Linked DNA regions of Deinococcus aerius. The protein of the gene in region 1 binds, or shares a complex with, the protein of each later gene. Links are inferred from orthologs where the notes say so. Each region holds a gene or a part of one and is shown on either strand. Other genes may lie near its edges. The genes, in order: prfA and prmC.

Region 1 (11,035 bases):
CTGCATGTGCGCGACGATCTCGGCAACCGTATGCGGCGCCCCCTCGACGCGGCGGCAGGCCAGGTCGGCGCTCAGCCCGTCCAGGGCGCGGCCCGGCGGCACGCAAGCCCCGCCGCCCTCCAGCAGCCGTTCGAGAGCCTGGGGCGCTGGACCCAACAACGCCGCTTCATCCGCTTGCCCGGTCATGCCTCCACTGTAGGGGTGGGAGGATGGCGGGGGCTGAGGTTGTCCGGCCCGGACATAAAAAATGCCCCCACCACTCGGGCAGGGGCACTCTTCAGAGCCTGGCTTTAGCGCCCACTCGGCACGAACTCGCGGTCGCCGTAGTCCTCGCGGCGCGGGCGGTCGTTTCCACCGTCGCGGTCACGGCTCCAGCGGCCCTGGCCGCCTCCCTGACCACCACGGTTGCCGCCGCCCTGATAGCCACCACCCCGGTTGCCCCGGTAGCCACCCTCGTCGCGGTCACGGTAGCCGCGTCCGCCGCCGGAGTTGCCACCCTGACGCCCTTCGCGGCTGGGGGCCTCGAACAGTTCGGGGAGTTCCTGGGCGACTTCCACGCCCACCTCTCCCTCCAGGGGGCTCGCGGCGAGGAGCTTCTCGACGTACTCGCTGGGCACGTCGGCCACCACGCCGCCGCGCCACTGGCGCACCTTGCCCAGGCGGCGGGTATCCACGTCGCTGCCCCGGGCGATCACGGCGACCGCGCGGGCCACGCTCAGGCGCTCGGCGTGCAGGATCAGGGTGGTCAGGCCCTCCTCACCACTCAGCAGGCTGGCCGCCTTGACGGGCTCGGTCACGCCGCTGATCTTGGCCAGCGCCCGGGCCAGCGCCTCCAGCCCCAGCTCGCTGAAGAGCCGCTCGGCCTCGGCCTGGAAGGTCGTGGCGACGCTGGCATCCACCCGGCGGACGAGGTCGGCGCTCGCCTTGGCGCTCGCGGCCTGCACCTCCTTGGGGGTGGGCAGGGGCCGCTCCCGGAACTGCACGCCGGTGCGGTACTCCAGGTTCCGCAGCTCGCGGTTGTCGCGGTCGCCGTACATCACGATGGCGGTGCCGGTACGTCCGGCGCGGCCCGTGCGGCCCGAGCGGTGGATGTAGCTGTCGTGGTCCTGCGGCAGGTGGTACTGCACCACCAGGTCGACCTCGGGGATGTCCAGCCCGCGCGCCGCCACGTCGGTGGCGACCAGGACGCCCACGCGCCCGGCACGGAAGGCCCCCAGCGCCCGCTCACGCTGGCTCTGCGCGAGGTCGCCGTGCAGCGCCTCGGCTTCCAGCCCGCGGTGGATCAGCTCGTTCGCCAGCTCGTCCGCCTCGCGCTTGGTGCGGGTGAAGACGATAGCCTTTTCGGGGTTGTAGACGGTGAGCAGGTCGGCCAGCACGCGGGTGCGGGTGCGGCCCACCTTCACCTTGAGGTGTTCGACGCTCTGGGCGGCCTGGCTCTTGCCCTCGCCCACCATGTCCACGGTGACGGGCTGCCGCAGGTACTTGCGGGCGATGCGGCGGATGTCGTCGTTCAGCGTGGCGCTGAAGAGCATCGTCTGCCGCGTCTCGGGCGTCCGCTGGAGAATGGTCTCGATGGCGTCGGCGAAGCCCACGCTCAGCATCTCGTCCGCCTCGTCGAGGACGGTGTACTGGATGTTGCTCAGGTCCAGGTTCCCGCGCTCCAGGTGGTCGATGATACGGCCGGGGGTGCCCACGACCACGTCCACGCCGCGGCGCAGCGCGCCCTCCTGCGGGCCGTAGCTCGCGCCGCCGTACACGGTGACGGTGGCGAGATGCTGGCCGCTCTTGGAGAATTCCTCCGCGACCTGCTTGGCGAGTTCGCGGGTCGGGGCCAGGATGATGGCGCGCGGCAGGCGGCCCCGCTCGCGGCTGGGCTCGAGATTCTGAATGATGGGCAGCGCGTAGGCCAGCGTCTTGCCGGTGCCGGTGCGGGCACGGCCGATCAGGTCCTTCCCGGCGAGGGTCTGGGGCAGGCTCTCGACCTGGATGGGGGTGGCTTCCACGATGCCGCGTTCGGCGAGACGCGCCGCGAGTTCGGGCGCGATCAGTTGATCAAAGTTCATCTGTAATCCTTTCGGGAAAGTACCCCCGCGAACTACAAACGCCTTCAACCCTGAAAGCTCGTCCTGATGGGGCCCTCTCCAGCCGCCCGGTGGTATCCCGAACGGCGCACGAAGAGAAAGTGTACACGGTACGCCTGGAAATTGCAAGGGGGGAGTGGGGGTCGTGGAGAGAATTCTCGCGCTCCAGGACGGGGAAGAGGGTGTGGCCTCCAGGGCGTGTTGCGAAAGGACGGCGGAGGAACTTCACCCGTGCGAAGCACACTCGGAAACTGTCACCCTGAGCGGAGCGAAGGGACTCCTCCACGCGCTGTAGACCTTGGACCCCCTTGTACTTTTACGCGGGCAGCACTTCCAAGTCCCCCGGAACTGTCCCCCCCAGCGCCACCCAGGCGTTCAGCATGTCCTCTGGGGCGGGCGCGTGCAGGTGCAGCGCCTCGCCCGTCACGGGATGGGGGAGGGTGAGGAACTGCGCGTGCAGCGCGTGGCGCGGGGTAGCCTGGCTCTCCCGACCATAGACGGGGTCACCGAGAATCGGGCTGCCCAGGTGCGCGAGGTGGACGCGAATCTGGTGCGTTCTTCCCGTTCGGGGCTGTGCGCGCACGAGGGCCAGCGTGCGCCCGTGCCCATCGGGATGTGCTGACAGCGGCGTGAAGCGGGTCTGCGCCTCCCGGGCGCCCACCCCTCCAACGGTCATCCTTTGCCGGGCAGTGGGGTGGCGACCGACCGGGGCGTTCACGTTCACCGGCCCCTCCGCCTTCCACGTCCCGGCGGCGATGGCAAGGTAGAGCTTGCGGGTGTCGCGGTCCTTGAAGGCGGCGGCGAGGCGGGCGTGGGCCTCGACCGTCTTGGCGACCACGATCACGCCGCTGGTGTCCTTGTCCAGGCGGTGGACGATGCCGGGACGGTAGCCGTCGGGACCCGTGGCGCCGGGTTGCTCGGGCAGGGTCATGCGGCCCAGCAGGGCATTGACCAGTGTGCCGGAGGTGACCCCGGGGGCCGGGTGGGTAACCATGCCGGGCGGCTTGTTCACGGCGATGAGGAATTCGTCCTCGTACAGCACGTCGAGGGGGACCGTTTCGGGCGCGACGGTCGCGTCCGGGGGAGGGGGCACCCGCACCATCAGCGCCTCGCCCCCTTTCAGCTTCAGGCTGGCCTTCTGGATGACCACGCCTCCGACCTGGACGTGCCCGTCCGCGATCCACCCGGCGACCTGGGAACGGCTCGCCCCCACCAGCTCGGCCAGCACGGCGTCCAGGCGGCCCGGGGTGGCGGTCAGGTGGAGAGGGGCGTCACTCACGGCGGGCAGTGTACTGTCCCCTCCCCCCATCCATACCCCCTTCATCCTCGTTCGGGTGGTAATCCGATTCGGCGTGAACGGGATACAGCCGGGTGAGCCCAGGAAAGCCCGGCGTCCTGAGCGTCCTGCCCCGGCCCCCGCCTCTTTCCCTCCGGCCCCGCCGGTTGTGCCCCCCAAGGAGGACCTCCATGCCCAACATCGGTGTCCCGGAACTGCTCGTGATCCTGATCGTCGCCCTCATCGTGTTCGGCCCGCGCAAGCTGCCGGAACTCGGCAAGAGCCTGGGCCAGGGCCTGCGCGAGTTTCGCAAGTCCACGAGCGCCGTCACGGACGAACTGCGCCGCGGCCTCGATACCCCCGCGCAGGACGTGCCCGTGGCGGTCACCCCCGCCGTTCAGGTGGTCCCCGTTCCCGAGCAGTCGCCCCGGGCCTGAATGACCGCCCCGTGTGAAGGCGTTCCCAGCGCCTGGTCACACGCCCCCCCTCCCGGCCTGTTAGGCTGCCCGCAACTCATGGCAGCCGACCTTCCACCCGTTCAGGAGCCGACCGACGAGGCGCTTATCCGGGCTATGGCCGCCGGGCAGGAGGAGGCGCTGCGGGAACTGCACCGCCGCCACGCCCGGCTGCTCTACTCCCTCGGCCACCGCATGCTGCGTCAGCGCGACGACGTGGAGTCCTGCGTGCAGGACGCCTTTATGAACGCCTGGCGGCACGCGGCCCGCTTCGACCCCTCGCGCGCCAGCGTCAAGACCTGGCTCGTGAGCATCGCGCACCACCGCTTTCTCCAGGAGTTGCGCGACCGCCCCGACGTGGCCCTCGAGCTGGAGGAGTGGGACGCGCCCGTGCAGGCCCCCGACCCCACCGACCGCATCCTGGCGACCCGCGCCGTGCAGGTGCTGGACAAGGCGCAGCGCGAACTGGTTGAACTCGCCTACTACCGCGGCTACTCTCACTCGGAACTCGCGGCCCTGACCGGGCTGCCCATCGGCACCGTGAAATCCCGCCTGCGCGCCGCCCTGGAGAGGATGCGCGGTCACCTGGCGGGGCGGGCGGGACCGGACACCCTGGAAGGAGGTGAGCGCGCATGACCATCGACCCGGAGCAACTGACCGCCTATGCCCTGGGCATCCTTTCCCCGGAGGAGGAGGCCCACGTGAGGGCCGCCCTGGAGGCCAGCCCCGAACTGCGCGCCCAGCTCCAGGCCGAGCAGGAGGCCCTGACCGCCCTCGTCGAGTCCCTCCCCGAGGTCGAGCCCCCACCCGGCGCGGAGGACCGCCTGCTCGCCCGCCTGGCCGCCGAGCGGGAGGCCGAGCCCGCCGCTCCAGCCGTGACCCCCATCGCGCCGCCCGCCCCGGCGCGTCGCCGCACGCCCTGGTTCCCGCTGGCCGCCCTGGGTCTGGCCGCCGCGCTCGCCCTGGTGTTCGTGCTGCGGCCCACCCCCGACCCCTTGCAGCAGTACGCCCGTACGCCCGGCGCCACCACGCAGGCGGTCACGGCGAATGGGGCCGATCTCGGCCAACTCGTGCGCCTGCCCGATGGCCGCGCCTACCTGCACCTGAACCGGCCCGCCGACGCCGGGCGCGTGTACCAGATGTGGCGCATCCAGGCGGGCACGCCCGTCTCCCTCGGGGTGTTCGAGGGCCAGGGCTTCCTGCTGACCGACCTGCCGCCCGGCGCGACTGTCGCCGTGAGCGTCGAGCCGCCCGGGGGCAGCCCCCAACCCACGACAACGCCAATTCTGGTGCAGACGCTGTAGCGCGTTGGATGTCAGGAGAAGACCCCTCACCCCCGGGTAGAGGGGTCAATACGGCGAGGCTCTCAAAAGTTGTCACCCTGAGCGACGCGAAGGGTCTCGCCTGGAGATCCTTCGCCTTCGCTCAGCAGGCTTGTCCTGCCGCGCTCCGCCTTAAAGCCCTTTCCCTGGGGAGACGGTTGGGTGAGGAGTCTCCTATCCCAAGCATCAATCACCCCAAAAAACACCCGGCCCGCCCTGGCAGATCTTACGTCAGGGCGGGCCGTCCTCACGCTCAGCGGGGCGAGGATTCGGTCTTCAAGGGCGGCACCCGCAGCCCGCCGCGACCGTCCCAGCCCTTGAAGGCGTAGAAGCGGCCCGGCTCGCCCGTCCGCAGATAGTCGCTCAGCGGCTCGCGCATGGGGGGGGATTCGAGCAGCTCGATGGCCTGCTCCGGGGTGCAAAAGCGCGCCTCGACGATGAAGCCGTCGGGGTCAGAGGGGTTCAGGAGGCCCTCCCAGGTCGCCTCGAAGGCGACGGCGATGGCCCTTTCTCCCCGGCGCTCGTCCTCGATATGCACGGTGTAGGCCATATGCTTGATGCCGGTGAGCTTCAGGCCCGTCTCCTCCGCGATCTCGCGGTAGAGGGCTTCGAGCAGGGTTTCGCCGGGTTCGACCACGCCGCCCGGCAGGGTGTGGCGCACCCGCCCCAGGCCCTGCCAGTCGTTGCCCACGAGCAGCACCCGCCCGAAGCGGTCGCGCAACACACCCGCCGCCACCAGGAGGTCACGCCGACCCATAGGTCCCCCGCCTGCCGCCCCGGGCCTCGGCCCCGCCCTCGTCCTGCATGGCGAGGAGTTGCCGCTCGCGCTCGTCGCGGGCCAGGGCCGCCACGAGCGGGGCGAGGCCGCCCGCCATCACCGAGTCGAGGGCGAAGTTCTTGGCGTCCCCCTCCAGGCGGTGGTCGGTCACGCGGTTTTGCGGGTAGTTGTAGGTGCGAATCTTCTCAGAGCGTTCCCCCGTGCCGACCTGAGAGGCCCGCGTCTCGCGCTCGCGCTCCTCCCGCGCCGCCCGCTCCCGCTCGGCGAGGCGCGAGGCGAGGACGACCAGCGCCTTCTCGCGGTTCTTGATCTGGCTGCGGCTGTCCTGGCACACGACCACGATCTCGTCCGGGGTGCCCGCCCGGTACACGGCACGGACGGCCGAGTCGGTGGTATTCACCCCCTGCCCCCCCGCCCCCTGCGAGCGGAACACGTCGATCCGCACCTCCGAGGGGTCGAGCTGGACCTCGTTCGCCTCGGCCTCGGGCAGGACCGCCACCGTCACCGTGCTCGTGTGGATGCGGCCCTGCGACTCGGTAGCGGGGACCCGCTGGACGCGGTGAACGCCCCGCTCCCACTTGAAGGCGCGGAAGGCAAATTCCCCCGTCACCTCCGCCACGACCTTGCTCGCGCCGCCCAGGTCGCTCTCGGAGGCGTCGAGGACGTTGAGCTTCAGCCCGGCGCCCTCCGCGTAGCGGGTGTACATCCTAAGCAGGTCCACGGCGAAGAGCCCCGCCTCCGCCCCGCCCGCCCCGGCACGCAATTCGAGGATCACGTCCTTGGCGTCGTCGGGGTCGGTGGGCAGGAGGAGGACTTCCAGCTCGGCCTCGATCCCGGCCAGCCGGGTGGTCAGGGCCTCGACCTCACCGGCTGCCAGGTCACGCATGTCGGGGTCGGCGAGGAGTTCGCGGGCTCCCGCGAGGTCGCGGGTCAGCGCCTCGCGCTCGCGGTAGAGCGTGACGAGCGGCGTGAGTTCGCGGTGGCGGCGGGTCAGGCGGGCGTACTCGCGGGCGTCGGCGAGGGCCGCCGGATCACCCAGCGCCCGCTCCACCATGCCGAATTCCGCCGCCAGTTCCTCCAGGCGGCCCCCCGTCAAACCGGCACCGTCCCCGCGGGCAAAGCCCGACCCCGCCCCGGCACGACCGGCCTTGCCCCCGGTGGGCACAGTCCCGACACGAACAGAATTCTCGACACAGGCAACATGGGGGCAGTCTACCGCCCCCCTCCCTAGACGACCGGAAGGCAGGCAACAGGGTGGGGGGGTTCCCTCTCCCCGAGCGGCGCTACAGTCACGCCCATGCGAACGGTGACGGTGGGCCTTCTGGGCTGCGGGACGGTGGGGCAGCAGGTGCTGCGGCTGCTGGAGAGGCGCAGGGACATTTTCGACAACTTAGGGGTGCGGATCGAGGTCACGGGCGTCCTCGTCCGCGACGCTGCCCGCGAGCGCGACGTTCCGCCCGGCACGCCGCTCACGAGCGACCCCGCCTTCCTGGGGGAGAGCAGCGTGCTGGTCGAGGCGCTGGGAGGTATTGACCATCCCCTCGCCCTGCTGCTGCCGTACCTGCGCTCCGGGCGCCCCGTCATCACCGCGAACAAGGCGCTGCTCGCCGAATGCTGGGACGACCTGCGCGAGCATGCCCTCGCCGGGCGTCTGTACTACGAGGCGTCAGTGATGGCGGGGACGCCCGTGATCGGGCCGATGAGCACGGTGCTGCGGGCGAGCACCTTCACCCGGCTTCAGGCCGTTCTGAACGGCACCTGCAACTACATTCTCACCCAGATGGAGGGGGGCAAGGCCTACGCCGACGCCCTCGCGCAGGCGCAGGCGCTGGGCTATGCGGAGGACCCGCCCACCCTGGATGTCGGCGGCTTCGATACCGCGCACAAGCTCACCGTTCTGGCCCGCTTCTGTGCGGACGGCAACTTCCCGTACTCGGCGGTGGAGGTGCGGGGCATTGAGGACGTGACGCTGGAGGACGTGGCCCAGGCGCGGGCGGCGGGCGAGCGGATCAAGCTGGTCGCCGAGTTGCGGCGCGAGGGCGAGGGGTGGCACGCGAGCGTCTCGCCGCGGCGGCTGCCCGTCACGCACGCCCTGTGCAACGAGGGGGCCAGCCGCAACGCGATGGTGTACGAGGGGGAGGAATGCGGCGCGCTGATCTTCGCGGGGGGTGGCGCGGGGGGCATGGTCACGGCGTCGGCGATGGTGGGGGATCTGCTGGACTGGCTGATTGGGTTTCCGGGGCATGTGCCGCTGCACTGAGTGCTGGGGGAGGTTGTTTCGTGGGGCAGGGCATCTTGTAGCGAGTTGCCCCCACCCCCCAGCCCCCTACCCCCAGAGGGGGCAGGGGGAGCTTTCCGCTGCGCTCGGCAAGGGGCTCGCCCAGTTCGCCTGTGGTCGTGCTTCTCAACGCGCAAGGTTTGATCTTGCTGTGTTCCAAGTCGCGTGCCCACCGTCTCGCTACGCGAGCAAGGCGTGGTGAAGGCCGTGCGAGCGCGCGCCCAAGGGTGGGAGTGGGCCGTCCACCATAGACGGTTTTGAAAGCGGCCAAAGCTTTAGCGGTGTTACTCCTCCCCCCTTGCGGGGGAGGCTGGGTGGGGGGTGGCAGGCGCCCGCCTGCCCTTCTCCCACTGTTCAAAGAAGAGCGCCCAAATGCTCCACCACCCCTTGCCCACAAGCCGCTCAGGACCCCTCCGTCTTCAGTGCCCGCAGGTTGGGGCAGTTCAGGGCGCCGCGAATGCCCAACGCCTCCACCACATGCTGGGGGGGCAAGTCGCCGAACACGCGCGTGTCCCCCACGAGGGGAATGCGTTCCCGCCCGGCGAGGAGTTCGCTGCGGGTGTGCAGGCGCACGGCCCGTTCGACGCAGGCGGCATCACGGGGGTCCAGGGTCAGGGTCTGGCTCGCATCGCCATTGATGATAGTCACGACTGCTGGCTGGGCGTCGTAGCCCGCGAGGACCCGCGCCGCCCGCGCCTGCCCGGCCAGCGCCCCGGCGAGCGCCGCCAGCAGCGGCAGGAGGGCCGCCAGCCCCCAGACGACGATGCCCCGCGCCGCTCCGGGCCGCCACAGCAGCAGGAGCAGCACCCCGGCGAAGGCGAGCGTCAGGAGCAGGTACAGGCCAGGCAGCATCGCGGGCAGTGTAACGCGGGCCGTTCGCTACAGTGTGATCTCCAGCCCGTCCCGCGCGAAGGTCCAGCCCTCCGGCAGCGTCAGGCCGCGCACGTCCACCCCGTGCGAGAGGTGGGTGAGGTACACGCGGCGGGCCGAGCGTGCCCAGGGCAACCCCAGCGCCTCGCGCACGTCGTACACGCTTCGCCCCTCACGGGGAGAGGCCGACTCGTCCGCGAAGGAGGTGCCGAGGATGAGCAGGTCGAGGTCCGTCAGCCATACGCGCACCACTTCCTCGGGGATGTCGATGGCGTCCGTGACGTAAGCCGCTCGCCAGCCGGGGCGGTCGAGGCGGAAGGCGTGGCTGTGCCCGTTCGCCCCGTGCGGCACCTGGAAGGCCCGGACCCGCAGGCCCGCGACCTCCAGCCCCTCTTCGGGAAGAGGCTGGACAGGAGCGGACCGTCGGAAGGCGTAGGCGAAGCGGCCTCCGATCTGTGGCAGCACCTCGGCGGGCGTGAGGATCGGAATGGGAACGAGCGCCGCCTGCCCGGCTGGGGCACCGTTCATGGCTACGTCGCCGCTCGCGTAGACCGCGTAGTCGAGCAGGTCACCCAGGCCCAGCAGGTGATCGTTGTGTGCGTGCGAGATCAGCACCGCGTCCGGCACGAGCGGCCCGGGCAATCGGGCGAGCTGGGCGTGCAGGTCGGAGCCGCAGTCGAGGAGCAGCGTCTCGCCGTTCCCCCGGATGAGGGCGCCGCTGCGGGTGCGGCGGTTCACTCCCCCGGCGCGGGCTTCCGTGCAGACCGGACAGGCGCACCAGAAGCGCGGCACGCCCTTGCTGTCCGCCGTACCCAGAAAGGTGAGGGTGACGCTCAAGAGGCCATCAGCTCGCGGGCGGCCCGGGCCAGGTCCCCGCTTCCGGCGAGGCTGCTCCCCACCAGCACGGCGTCGGCGAGGTCCCGCACGCTGGCGAGGTCAGCCGCCGTCCGGTAACCGCTCTCGGCGACGAGAACGCCCGAAAAGCCCGCCTCCCGTGCCCGCCGAATCAGCCGGGGACTGACTCCCAGGTCGATGCCGAGCGTGGTGAGGTCGCGGTTGTTCACCCCGATGATTTCCGCCCCCGCCGCGAGCGCGAGGTCGAGTTCAGAGTCGTCGTGGACCTCCACCAGCGCGTCGAGGCCGAGGTGATGGGCCAGTTCCAGGTACTCGCCGACCGCCTCACCGAGCACGCTCACCATCAGCAGCGCGGCGGAGGCGCCCCAGTCGGCGGCCTCGCGCAGCATCGCCGGGTGGACCACGAAGTCCTTGCGGAGGACGGGCAGGTTCGCTGCCGCGACGACCGCGTGCAGCGCCTCCGGGGTGCCGTCGAAGTGCCGCGGCTCGGTGAGGACGCTGATCGCCGCCGCGCCGCCCGCTTCGTACGCCCGCGCGGCCTGGGCCGGGTCGAGGGGGGCGATGGCGCCCTCACTCGGGCTGGCGCGCTTGACCTCGGCGATCAGGGCGAGGCCGCTCCCCGACAGGGCGGCGCGGAAGCGCCCGTGACGGGGGCGTAAGGCGCCCACGTCGGGGTTTGCTCCCTCGTAGTCCCGCGCCCGCTCGCGCACGATGCGGCCCAGCACGCCGGGCACCTGGTCGAAGTCGGTCACGGCCTCACCCTTCATGGGCCGGAGTATAGGCGGGCGGGGGCCGTGTTAGCCTGGGCCGATATGAGCCTCGCCCCCGGCAACGGCCCCGTGCAGATCACGCAGGAACAGCTTCAGGCCCGCATTCAGGAACTCGGACAGAAGATTCGGGCCGACTACGCGGGCAGGGAGCCGCACCTGATCTGTGTGCTCAACGGCGCCTTTCTCTTTCACGCGGACCTCGTGCGTGCCCTCGGTATTCCCTGCACCATCGATTTTCTCCAGGCCAGTTCCTATGGCGACGCCAAGCAGACGAGCGGCGAGGTCAAGCTCGTCAAGGACCTGCAATTTCCGATCAGTGGCCGCCACGTGATTCTCGTGGAGGACATCGT
Region 2 (11,186 bases), on another replicon or contig:
TCCTGATCGACGGCGCGCACAACCCCCACGCGGCCCGCGCCCTGGCCGCCAGCGTTCCCCACGCCGATGTGCTGCTGTTCGGCAACCTCGCCCGCAAGGATACCGGGGCCACCCTCGCCCCCCTGCTGGCGATCGCGCCCGCGCGCGTCTTTACCGCGCCCGGCAGCCACGCCACCCCACCGGAACTCCTCGCGCGGCAGTACGGGGGGCTCGCCCATCCCGACCCCCGGGAGGCCTTCGCGCGCGCCCTCGCCCTAACCCCACCGGGGGGCACCCTGCTCGTCACCGGGAGCCTCTACCTGGCCGGGGTGATTCGGGGTCTGCCCGGCCTAACTTGACAGGACCCGCGGGCGTTCCTATACTGCTCTCCGCTCTGGGTCGTTAGCTCAATTGGCAGAGCAGCTGACTCTTAATCAGCGGGTTGTAGGTTCGATTCCTACACGACCCACCAGAGAAAAGCCCCGCCCGGTGCGGGGTTTTACATTTGCCGCCGTCAAGCGGACTTCTACTCAGCGTGTAAGGATGACGGCACCGTAAGTAGGGATACGAAGGAGCCTCGGCTGGAGCCGCACAGCCACGCATTGAAAGCAAGCGGGGCCACCTTCACGGATGGCCCCGCTTTGCTCTAATATGCCGCTCAGATGACCCCGAAATCCGCGTTCCCTCCCCTCATGACCGGTACGGTCACCTCGCGGGGCTTCTGCGCCACCGGGCGCTCGGTCTTGATGGGCTGGGGCGCCGGGGCGGGCGTGACCTTCATGACCACGCGCATGTCAGGCCGCCTTCCCGAGGGCGGGGGCCATCACGCCGAACTCCTTGGAGCCACCCAGGCGCATCACGCCGAACTCCTTCGAGCCACCCAGGCGCATCACGCCGAACTCCTTCGAGCCACCCAGGCTGTAGGGGGTGTGTGATACTTTTGTAAGGGTTACGGTGATAGCCTGAACTTTCATGACTCCAATTTACCGAGGCAGGCATGAGGAGACAGATGGGCGCGCTGGATGCAATAAAATCAGCGTTTGAAGCAGGCAATTACCGATCTGTCATCACAAACGCGCCTCTGATCGAAGAGACCACACCCGAGTTGTGGCGAATGGTTGGCTTATCCTATCTTAGACTGCGCGAGTTCGAACTGGCTGAGACGCCCTTAACCAGAGCCAGTGTCTTGGGTGACTTGGAGGCGATGGTTGAACTCGGGAATTTACTGCGCCTGATGGGGCGATTCGAGGAGGCTGTTGAACAGTTCTCCCAGATCGAGCCATTGCTAAAAGGAGAGCTGGCACTCCGCAATCAACGGTGGTGGGGCACCACTGAATTCCAAATGGGTAATGTTGACTTAGGCCTGGCACGCTGCGAAAAAGCGTGGCATGGCTACATAGCTTTTGGAGACGAAGAATTGACTGGCCGTGTTACCCAGACATTGGGACAAATGTATTCCATTATTGGGAATGATCGCCGCGCATTACAATTATACAAAGAGGCTTTAAAGGTTTTAGGGGTAGACCCAATTCCCTATCCTAGAGTATCCGCATTGCAGAGCATAGCAAGTTTGTGCCTCGATTTTCGCGATTTCAATTCAGCGGAGAAATACATCAGTGAAGCGCGAGAAATCCTCACAAAACCTCAGTTTAGTTCAGATCAATGGTTGATTATTATTCTTACGGTAGAGGCGGAACTTCACCGACTTCGTGGTGATCAGGCGCGGCTCCTTCCCACTCTCCTGGAACTTCTCGACTTAGTGCAGCAGAGCGGCGACCATGAAAACCGTGTATGGACCGCCTCCCGCCTCGCTGAGTTTTACAGCGAACAGGGGCAACACGCGAAGGCGCTGGAGGCGCTACATGGCGCCGTGCCGTTGGGCCAGGAGTTGCCTCCTCCCCTGCTGATCACACGAGGCGTGGTGCTGCGTCGGCGGGGGCAAATTGAACTCGCTCTGGCTGATTTCAATGCCGGGTTACCGGGTATTCGAGCCATGCAGGACTCGCACCTCCTCACCCGCACTCTCCTTCACTACGCGGATGCCCTGCGGCGGGCGGGCAAGGCGCGGGCATCGGTGGAGAGCTTGCGCGAGGCGCTGGAGCGACTTCTCCAGGAGCGCGACAAGGCGCGGTACCGCCCGGACATCGAGGAGCTGGCCGAGCTGACGCACAGCGCGATGCTGGAGCCGGAGGTCGCCCCCTTCATGGAGGCGGTGCTGGAGAAACTGGCGGCCATGACGGGCGGGGCGCTGCTGGACGAGGAACGCCTGACCCACGTGCAGGTGCAGACCCTGGGGCGCGTGCAGGTGACGCGCGACGGGCGGGCGGTGCCGCTGACGCTGCATGGGAGCGCGCTCCTGCTGGTTTACCTCAGCCGGAACCCCGGGCGGACCCGGCAGGAAATTCAGCTCGACCTGTATCCCGACAAGGAACCGGTGGCCGGGTCCAACTACATCCGCAGCGCCATCCGCGAACTCCGGGAGGGGCTGGGGAGGGACGTGGTGGTGCATTCGGGGCCGCACAACCAGCCGCGCTACGTGCTGGGGCCGGGGGTTAGCCTCACGCTGGATGTGGAGGAACTGGAGTACGCGCTGGAGCGCGGGGACGTGGCGCGGGTGCTGGCGCTGTACCGCGGCCCCTTCATGGCGCCGGTCACGGACAGCGAGTGGGCGGATAGTCTGCGCGAGGAGTTGCAGGCCTCGGTCACGACCGCGCTGCGCGAGCAGATGCGCTCGGCGCGGGCGGCAGGGGACCTGCGGCGGGCCCTGCTCCTCGCCAACCAGTACCTGCGGGTGGACCCCTACGACCCCGAGGTGCTGGCCGAGCGGGTGGAGATCGCCCGGGCCGTGGCCCCCGCCCAGGAGGTCGCGCGGTACGTGGTGGAGTTGCAGCGCATGGAGGCCTGAACCCAGTTTCGCGGGGTAGCCTGCGCGCATGGCGGACGAGCGGACGGAAGAGGCGCATCCCAACTGGGCCAGGCTGGTCCCGGACGAGGCTCAGCCCTGGGACACCCTCGCGTCCCGGGTGCTGGTGGACGGCTTCCGGGTGGTGCTGGAGGACCGGGCGCGGACGGCGGCGGGGGTGGAGGTCGTGTACCAGTACCGACCACGCGGACCCCGGGCCGTCTTCGTGCTGCCGGTCACCGCGCGGGGGGAGGCCGTCCTCATCCGGCAGTACCGCTACCCTCTGCGCGCCACCATCTGGGAGGTCGTGGCGGGCGGCGTGGAGCGTGGCGAGGACCTGCCTGCGGCGGCGGCACGCGAACTCGCCGAGGAGGTGGGGGGAGCGGCGGCAGAGTGGGTGCCCCTCCCCGGCTTCTACCCCCAGCCGAGCATCAGCGGGGTGGTGTTCTACCCCTTGCTGGCGCTGGGGGTGACGCTGGGCGAGACCGCGCACGAGGAAACGGAGGTCATCGAGCGCGTCGCCCTGCCTCTGGCCGAGGCGTACCGGATGCTCGACGCGGGCGAGATTCAGGACGGCCCGAGCAGCCTGACCCTCTGGCACGCCCGGCGGCACCTGCTGGAGCGCGGCCTGCTGTGACCGGGTCCGACCTGCCCGCCCCCTTCACCACCCTCGCCTCGCCGCACCGCCTGAACGCCGTGATCGAGAACAGCGAGTTCCTGGCGTTTGCGCAGCGGGCGGACACGCCGGAGGAGGCCCTGTCCCAACTTGCGGCCCTGAGGGAGCGTTACCCGGACGCCACCCACCACTGCTGGGCGTACCACATCGGCCCCCTGTACCGCTTCCATGACGACGGGGAACCGGGGGGGACGGCGGGGGCGCCCATCCTGCGGGCCATTGAGGGGCAGGGGGTGGATCACGTGATGGTCGTGGTCGTGCGCTCCTACGGCGGCGTGAAGTTGGGCACCGGGGGCTTGGTGCGGGCGTACGGCGGCACGGCGGCGGAATGCCTGCGGACGGCCCCGCGTGAGACCGTTCGCCCCCGCCGGACCCTCACCGTCCAGGTGCCCTTCGAACATCTGAGCGCCCTGTACCACCTGCTGGGCACGTTCGACACGGTGCGCGGCGAGGAGGGATACACGGCCTCGGGCGTCACGTTGGACGTTGGGGTCCACCCGGAGGACGCGGGCGCCTTTGCGGCGGCGCTGCGGGATGCGACTCGGGGGGCGGCGGGGGTGGAAGGGCCGGACGCCTGAAGCAGGGCGGGCCCTCTATCCTCCCCCCATGACTTCCCCCCTCCCCTACCGCATCGGCTATGGAGAAGATGCCCACCGCTTGACGGCGGGACGGCCCCTCATGCTGGGGGGCGTGCCCATTCCCCACGCCGAGCGCGGCGCGGTCGCCCACAGTGACGGGGATGCCGTGCTGCACGCCGTGGCGGACGCGCTGCTCTCGGGCCTGGCGCTGGGGGACATCGGGCAGTATTACCCGGATACGGCGCCCGAGAATGCGGGGCTGGACTCGCGGGTGATCCTGGGGCGCTGTCTGGAGCTGGTGCGGGAGGGGGGCTACGCGCCTGCCAACGTCGCCCTCGTCGTCACGCTTGACCGCCCGAAATTGGGGCCGCTGCGCGCCGACATCGCCCGCAGCCTCGCTGACCTCCTCGGGCTGCCCGAAACCGAGGTCGGCGTGAGCTTCAAGACCTCGGAGGGCCTGGCGCCCGACCACGTGCAGGTGCGGGTGACGGTGCTGCTCGCGCGGGTGGAAGGGTGAGTCCCCTGCTCCGCGTCGTGCTGTTCGAGCCCGAGAAGGCGGGCAACGTGGGAAACGTCGCGCGCACCTGCGCCGTGCTGGGGGCCGAGCTGCACCTGATCCGGCCCTTCGGCTTCCACCTGCACGACCGCGAGTTCCGCCGGGCCGTGATGGACTACCTGGAGGGAGTGACCCTCCACGAACACGCGAGCTGGACGGCGTTCCAGGCGTCGCTGGAGCCGGGTGCGCGGGTGTGGGCCTTTTCCACCCACGCGACCACCCTCTACACCCGGGCGGGATTTCAGCGGGGCGATTACCTCTGCTTCGGGTCGGAGTCGCGCGGATTGCCGGTGTGGCTGCGCGAGGGACTGCCCGCCCTGAGGCTTCCGCAGCCCGGCGGGGGCCGCAGCCTGAACCTGGCGGTGGCGGTGGGGGCAGCGGCCTTCGAGGCGGGGCGGCAGATCGAGGGCTGGTAGAGGGGGGTCAGCCGCTCCGCGAACCCCGCTGCGCCAGACGGGCCAGCCACACCAAGCATCGCCCCGACGGGCAGCGTCACGAGCATCAGCCAGCCCAGGACGAACAGCCCGGCGAGCAGGCAGCCCACGTCCCGCCCGGCGACGACGCAGGGATGGGCGCCGCTCTCGTCCAGGCGGCAGCCGTGGGCATTCGCCACGGCCGAGGCCACCAGCACGCCGAGCAGCGGTCCGAACGTGAACAGCACCCACAGCACGGCGGCGAGGAGAACCCAGCGGCGGCGCATACCCTAGCGTACAAGAGGCCCCACCACCATCAGGACCAGCGGTTCAGGCCCCTACGCCACTTCTCCTATTTCGATAGTCCTCGAATTGATTTAACTTTGATTCGAAAGGAGTCGAAATGTCACAGCCTGATGTAGAAGTGCCCCGAACGAGGATGAATGCCGAGTACCACCGCATCCTCCAGGGGTTGCTGAACAACGCCGAGCGGGACCTGCGGCTGGCCCGTGCGGAGAGAGACCAGGCGGCCACCGCGAAAGCCCAGGCCCGGCTGGACACACTTAGGGCGGCGCTGGAAATCTACGCCTCCAGCCACCTCATCGCGTACGGCGAACGGCCCTGGCCCCGGGAGGCGCGGGCATGAGCGCCGACCTGAACGCCCGCGCCGCCGTCTTCCGCGCGCTGTCGCATCCGGCGCGGCTGACGCTGCTGCGGCTGACCTGGACTGAACCCCTGTCCGGCGAGACCCTGGCGCGGCTGATGAACCTCGCGCCCGCCACGGTCAGTCACCACCTCGCGCAACTGGCGGAGGCGGGGTTGACGACCGTGCGCTCCGACGGACACCACCGCCTCGTCATGGCGAACCACGCGGCCCTGGGTGTGACGCTCGACACCCTGATTCGGGGGGAGGCCGCTCCTCCCGCCGCCGAGGACCCCTACCGCGCCCGGGTGCTGCGCGCCTTCCTGAGGGACGGGCGGCTGACCCGCATTCCCGCCCAGCGCAAGAAACGCGACGTGATCCTGCATGAACTCGCCGCCCTCTTCGAGCCGGGCCGCACGTACACGGAGCGCGAGGTGAGTGACAAGTTGGCCGAGTACCACCCCGACTTCTTCACCCTGCGGTGCGAACTCGTGGGGCTGGGCCTGCTGGCCCGAGAGAACGGGGTGTACTGGCGGGTGGTCGGGAGCGACGCCCCCTCTTCCCCGCCCGGGGCCGTAGAGTGACGCCCATGACCTCCACCCCAGCCTCCCAGGAGAAGCTCGCCCGCTACGCCGAACTGCTCGTCCGCACGGGCGTCAACCTGCCGAAGGGGGGCAAGGTCCTTGTCCGCGCCCCCGTGGACGCCGCGCCCCTGGTACGCCTGGTGGTCCGCGCCGCGTACCGGGCGGGGGCCGACGACGTGCGCGTGAACTACGGCGACCCCCACCTGGCCCTCGCCCTGTTCGAGGACGGCACAGACGCTGCCGTGGACTACCTGCCCGCCTGGCTCGCCGCCGAGCAGGAGGCGATGGTGGGGGACGGCTACGCCTTCATCTCCATCGTGGGCGAGGACCCCTCGCTGCTCGCCGGGGTGGACCAGGGCCGGGTCGCGCGGAGAAGCAAGGCCCTCGCCGCCGCCACCCGCGACGTGAGCCGCGCGATCAGCGGGATGGAGGTCAACTGGACCGTCGCCGCCATGAGCACCCCCGCCTGGGCGCGCCGCGTCTACCCCGAACTGCCCGAGGAGGAAGCGGTCGCCCGGCTGTGGGACGACATCTTCGCGGTGACCCGCGCCGATCAACCCGACCCGGTCGGGGCCTGGGCCGCACACCTGGACCGCCTGGAGCGCCTGACCACCTTTCTGACCGGGCGGCAGTACAAGGCCCTCCACTTCAGGAGCGGGCTGGGCACCGACCTCACCGTGGGGCTGGCGGAGGATCACATCTGGCAGGGCGGCGCGGAGACGGCGAAAAATGGCGTCCGCGCGGTGCCCAACCTCCCCACCGACGAGGTGTTCACCGCGCCCCACCGCGAGCGGGTGGACGGGGTGGCGGTCGCCTCCAAGCCGCTGAGCGTGCGCGGCCAGCTTGTCGAGGGCATCCGCGTGCGCTTCGAGGGCGGGCGCGCCGTCGAGGTCAGCGCCGAGAGGGGCGAGGAGACGCTGCGGCAACTGATCGAGACGGACGAGGGGGCGGCCCGGCTGGGCGAGGTCGCGCTCGTGCCCGCCTCGGCGCCCGTCGCGCAGCGGGGGACGCTCTTCCTGAATACCCTCTTCGACGAGAACGCCGCCTCGCACATCGCCCTGGGCCGCTGCTACCCCACGAACGTGCGGGGCGGCGAGGACCCCGAGGCCCTGCTCGCGGCGGGCGGCAACGACTCGCTGATCCACGTGGATTGGATGATCGGCACGCCCGATACAGATGTGGACGGCGTGCGGGCGGACGGCGCACGGGAGCCCTTGATGCGCGGGGGCGAATGGGTGGTGGAGGAGTCTTCAGACGCGGAAGTCCAGCCTTCGCCCCTAACCGCTGAATGCTGACCGCCCATTACAATGCCCCCCATGACCTCTTCTGACGCCTACCAGCCCGCAGGCTTCCAGCCGACGCCCGAACTCTCCCGCGAGCGCCAGACGCGCTTCGCCAAGGCCCCCGACCTCGGCGAGGGCATCGAGCCGGGCAAGGCTTACCGCGCCGTGCTGGAGACGAGCAAGGGCCGCATGGTGATCGACCTGTTCGCGGACGAGGCGCCCGTCACGGTGAACTCCTTCGCCTACCTGATCCGCCACCACTACTACGACGGGATCAAGTTCCACCGCGTGATCGAGGGGTTCATGGCGCAGGGCGGCGACCCTACCGGCACGGGCTCGGGCGGTCCTGGCTACAAGTTCGACGATGAAGTGGCAGGCAATCCCCACCGCCACGACGGCAAGGGCGTGCTGAGCATGGCGAACGCCGGTATCCAGATGGGGCGGGGCACGAACGGCTCGCAGTTCTTCATCACCTTCACGGCCACGCCCCACCTCGACGGGAAGCACACCGTCTTTGGCCGCGTGGTGGAGGGGCTGGATGTGCTCGACCGCCTCACCCGCATTCAGCCGGGGATGCCCGGCACGCCCGACGTGATCGAGCGGGCGTACCTGGTGGAAAAGAACGCGGGGGGCTGAAGGTCGAAGGCGAAAGGCAGGGAGCCGGAGTTCCGGCCTCCTGCCTTCAGCCTTTCTGTGGGAACCCCGTGAGAGGGTCGCGCTAGACTGAACCCCATGGACAACCGCACGAACCTCGACGACTACCTCGCGGGGCTGGGGATCAGTGGCGCCGACGAGAGCGCGCCGCTTCCCCCAGCGCCGGAGGTCGCCGCCCCGGCCTCTCCCGCGCTGGAGGCCGCGCACGAGGACCCCCGGGCGGTGCTGGAACGCTTCCTGAAGGGCCTGACGAGCCGCATCGACCCCGGCCTTACCGTCACCGTCCGCGAGGGCGAGGACGCCCTGGAGGCCGAGATCGCCGGGGAGAACGCCGCCCGGCTGGCGGGCCGCGACGGGCGCACGCTGGGCGCCATCGAGGTGATCGCGTACACGGTGCTCGCCAAGCAGGCGGGCCGCTCCGACCTGCGGGTGCGGGTGGACGTGGGCGGCTTTCGCAGGCGGCAGGCCGACACCCTCTCCCGCCTCGCCGAGCGGCTGGCCGTGCAGGTCGCCAAGAGCGGCGAGCCCCACGAACTCCAGCCCATGCCCGCCGCCGACCGCCGGGTGATCCACATCGCCCTCAAGGAACACCCCGACGTGATGACCGAATCGGTGGGCGAGGGAAGCGCGCGGCGGCTCATCATCAAGCCCCGGCACGGGTAGGGGGACGGGCGGGCACCCTCCCATGCCCCCCGAACCCGGGTTCCTCACCGTCCGCGCGTGGCTGCGCGAGGCCGCGCGCCTGCTGCGGGAGGCGGGCGTGCCCTCTCCCGAGGCGGACGCGCGGGCGCTCGTCACGCACGGGCTGGGCCTGGGCGGGGCGGCGCTGCTCACCCGGGGGGGGGAGGTCGTCCCGGAGGCCGACGCGGCGAGGCTGCTGAACTTGATTCACCGCCGGGCCGCCCGCGAACCCCTCCAGCACCTGCTGGGGGAGGTGGAGTGGGGTGGGGTGCGGCTGCGGACGGATGCCCGCGCCCTCATCCCCCGACCCGAGACGGAATGGTTGCTCCACCTGGCGCTCGAAACACTCCGGGCCGCCGTGTCCCCGCGCGTGCTCGACGTGGGCACGGGCACGGGGGCGCTCGCCCTGGGGGTAAAGGCCGCCCGCCCCGACGCCACGGTGACCGCCACCGACCTCAGCCCCGACGCCCTGGACCTGGCGCGGGAGAACGCGGCCCTCAACCGGCTGGAGGTCACGTTTCTGGGGGGCAGCCTCCTCGCGGGTCTCCCCGGCCCCTTCGACCTGATCGTGAGCAACCCGCCCTACCTGCCCGCCGCCGACCGGGAGGGAGCCGACCCGGAGGTGCGCTTCGACCCCGACCTCGCCCTGTACGCGGGGCCGGATGGACTGGACGTGGCGCGGCCTTTGGCGGCGGAGGCGAGCAGCGCCCTCGCCCCGCATGGTGTGCTGCTGCTGGAACTCGACCCGCGCAACGCCGCCCCGTTTGCCGCCGAACTGCGCGCCCGGGGCTGGCACGCCGAGGTCCTCCCCGATCTCGCCGGGCGGGCGCGGTTCGTGCGGGCTGGGCGTGCGGGGGCGCGGGCCCCAGTCTGAACGGGCTCACACCCCCGCCCTTCAGGGGATGTTAGGGTGGAGTACGGCAGCCCCGGCTGCGTCCCTTTCCTTTTTCCTTTCTCCCCCCTTCCACCCGCGTCCCGCGAGACGCCCCGTGCCCGCACGGTAAGCCCGCCCGAGAGGCGGCGATGGAGGCCCCCGCATGTTCAGCCCCGCGCACCCCACGAGCGTCTTCCCGCACCTTTCCGGGGGACGCTCGCCCTACTGGTCCAGCCCCCTGGGAGTCCCCGATGAAGCTTGAGCAACGGTACGAAGGCAAGGCCAAGAGGGTTTACGCCACCGAGAACCCCCGCGAGTACGTGGTCGAGTACAAGGACGACGCCACCGCCTTTAACGGGGTGAAACGCGCCCAGATTCGGGGCAAGGGCGAGATCAACAACGCGATCACGGCGCACCTCTTCCCGCTGCTGGAAGGGGCCGGGGTTCCCACCCACTTCATCGAGCGGCTGAGCGAGCGCGAGCAGCGGGTGCGGGCGGTGGAGATCATCCCCGTCGAGGTCATCGTGCGGAACGTGGCGGCGGGCAGCTTCAGCAAGCGGCTGGGCGTGGAGGAAGGGACGGAACTGCGCCGCCCCGTCGTCGAATACTGCTACAAGAGTGACGCGCTGGGCGACCCCCTCATCAACACGGATACCGCCGTTGCGCTGGGCTGGGCGAGCGAGGAGGACCTGACCCGCATCCGCGAACTCGCCTTGAGGGTCCGCGACTTCCTGACCCCGTACTTCGCGGCGCGGGGCATCCGCCTGATCGACTTCAAGCTGGAGTTTGGCAAGACGCAGGGCGGCAGGGTCGTCCTCGCCGACGAGATCAGCCCCGACACCTGCCGCTTCTGGGACGCCGAGACGAACGAGAAGCTCGACAAGGACCGCTTCCGCCGCGACCTGGGCGGGGTGGAGGACGCTTACGCCGAGATGCTGCGGCGCGTGACGCAACCTACTTGATGGGAGACGTTCCCGAGGAGATACGGGCAGAGGTGAAAGCCCTCATCTCTCTTTTAGTGCGTGGAGACATAGCGAGCATGCACCGTCACGGACTGTTTGGAAAATCAGATCTGGAGGTAATTCGAGAAGTACTTGAGTCTTACCCCGGTGAGATGACCATGCCTCCAGACTCCGCGTTTTTGGACTTCGACATGTATGGAGACGTGAAAACCGGAACCTTTATGGCGGACTTTCCACTGTGGTTCGACGGAGCCGAGAGTGACTTCTATGCCCTGATCGCACAGGAAGAGAAATCAATGAAACGGCGCTTGTATGTCTACGACCTCAGAGTTCCCTAACAGCCCACAAGGAGCTTTCTCAATGCCCACCTTTACCGCCAAAGTCTTCGTCACCCTCAAACC

Evidence for each region.
Region 2: the proteins of prfA (region 1) and prmC are in contact, whole or in part, in a crystal structure (PDB 2B3T), measured with the Escherichia coli proteins. The link is inferred for Deinococcus aerius from one-to-one orthologs.

Annotation. Positions count from the first base shown.
Region 1 is NZ_BFAG01000001.1:260,654-271,688, forward strand. The notes cover bases 4,944-7,760. They hold prfA (peptide chain release factor 1), read right to left. Parts: upstream 7,009-7,760; coding sequence 5,878-7,008; downstream 4,944-5,877. Other genes in these bases: DAERI_RS01235 (anti-sigma factor), read left to right, coding at 4,944-5,116; DAERI_RS01240 (NUDIX hydrolase), read right to left, coding at 5,388-5,891; DAERI_RS01250 (homoserine dehydrogenase), read left to right, coding at 7,210-7,760. Outside these bases: DAERI_RS01210 (DinB family protein), read right to left, coding at 1-186; DAERI_RS01215 (DEAD/DEAH box RNA helicase), read right to left, coding at 291-2,063; DAERI_RS01220 (RluA family pseudouridine synthase), read right to left, coding at 2,398-3,390; DAERI_RS01225 (twin-arginine translocase TatA/TatE family subunit), read left to right, coding at 3,549-3,794; DAERI_RS01230 (RNA polymerase sigma factor), read left to right, coding at 3,873-4,448; more of DAERI_RS01235, read left to right, coding at 4,445-4,943; more of DAERI_RS01250, read left to right, coding at 7,761-8,172; DAERI_RS01255 (hypothetical protein), read right to left, coding at 8,593-9,042; DAERI_RS01260 (MBL fold metallo-hydrolase), read right to left, coding at 9,070-9,897; indole-3-glycerol phosphate synthase TrpC, read right to left, coding at 9,894-10,682; hpt (hypoxanthine phosphoribosyltransferase), read left to right, coding at 10,728-11,035. UniProt on the Escherichia coli protein: Peptide chain release factor 1 directs the termination of translation in response to the peptide chain termination codons UAG and UAA.
Region 2 is NZ_BFAG01000013.1:20,023-31,208, forward strand. The notes cover bases 7,921-10,888. They hold prmC (peptide chain release factor N(5)-glutamine methyltransferase), read left to right. Parts: upstream 7,921-8,953; coding sequence 8,954-9,823; downstream 9,824-10,888. Other genes in these bases: DAERI_RS16490 (peptidylprolyl isomerase), read left to right, coding at 7,921-8,250; DAERI_RS16495 (Jag family protein), read left to right, coding at 8,347-8,931; purC (phosphoribosylaminoimidazolesuccinocarboxamide synthase), read left to right, coding at 10,075-10,785; DAERI_RS22090 (DUF7668 domain-containing protein), read left to right, coding at 10,785-10,888. In the rest of the region: DAERI_RS16435 (bifunctional folylpolyglutamate synthase/dihydrofolate synthase), read left to right, coding at 1-338; DAERI_RS23155 (hypothetical protein), read right to left, coding at 638-772; DAERI_RS22085 (hypothetical protein), read right to left, coding at 774-953; DAERI_RS16445 (AfsR/SARP family transcriptional regulator), read left to right, coding at 1,973-2,884; DAERI_RS16450 (NUDIX domain-containing protein), read left to right, coding at 2,913-3,518; DAERI_RS16455 (IMPACT family protein), read left to right, coding at 3,515-4,135; ispF (2-C-methyl-D-erythritol 2,4-cyclodiphosphate synthase), read left to right, coding at 4,164-4,652; DAERI_RS16465 (tRNA (cytidine(34)-2'-O)-methyltransferase), read left to right, coding at 4,649-5,107; DAERI_RS16475 (hypothetical protein), read left to right, coding at 5,508-5,750; DAERI_RS16480 (DUF2087 domain-containing protein), read left to right, coding at 5,747-6,331; DAERI_RS16485 (aminopeptidase), read left to right, coding at 6,337-7,626; more of DAERI_RS16490, read left to right, coding at 7,648-7,920; more of DAERI_RS22090, read left to right, coding at 10,889-11,123; phosphoribosylformylglycinamidine synthase subunit PurS, read left to right, coding at 11,146-11,186. UniProt on the Escherichia coli protein: Methylates the class 1 translation termination release factors RF1/PrfA and RF2/PrfB on the glutamine residue of the universally conserved GGQ motif, i.e. on 'Gln-235' in RF1 and on 'Gln-252' in RF2.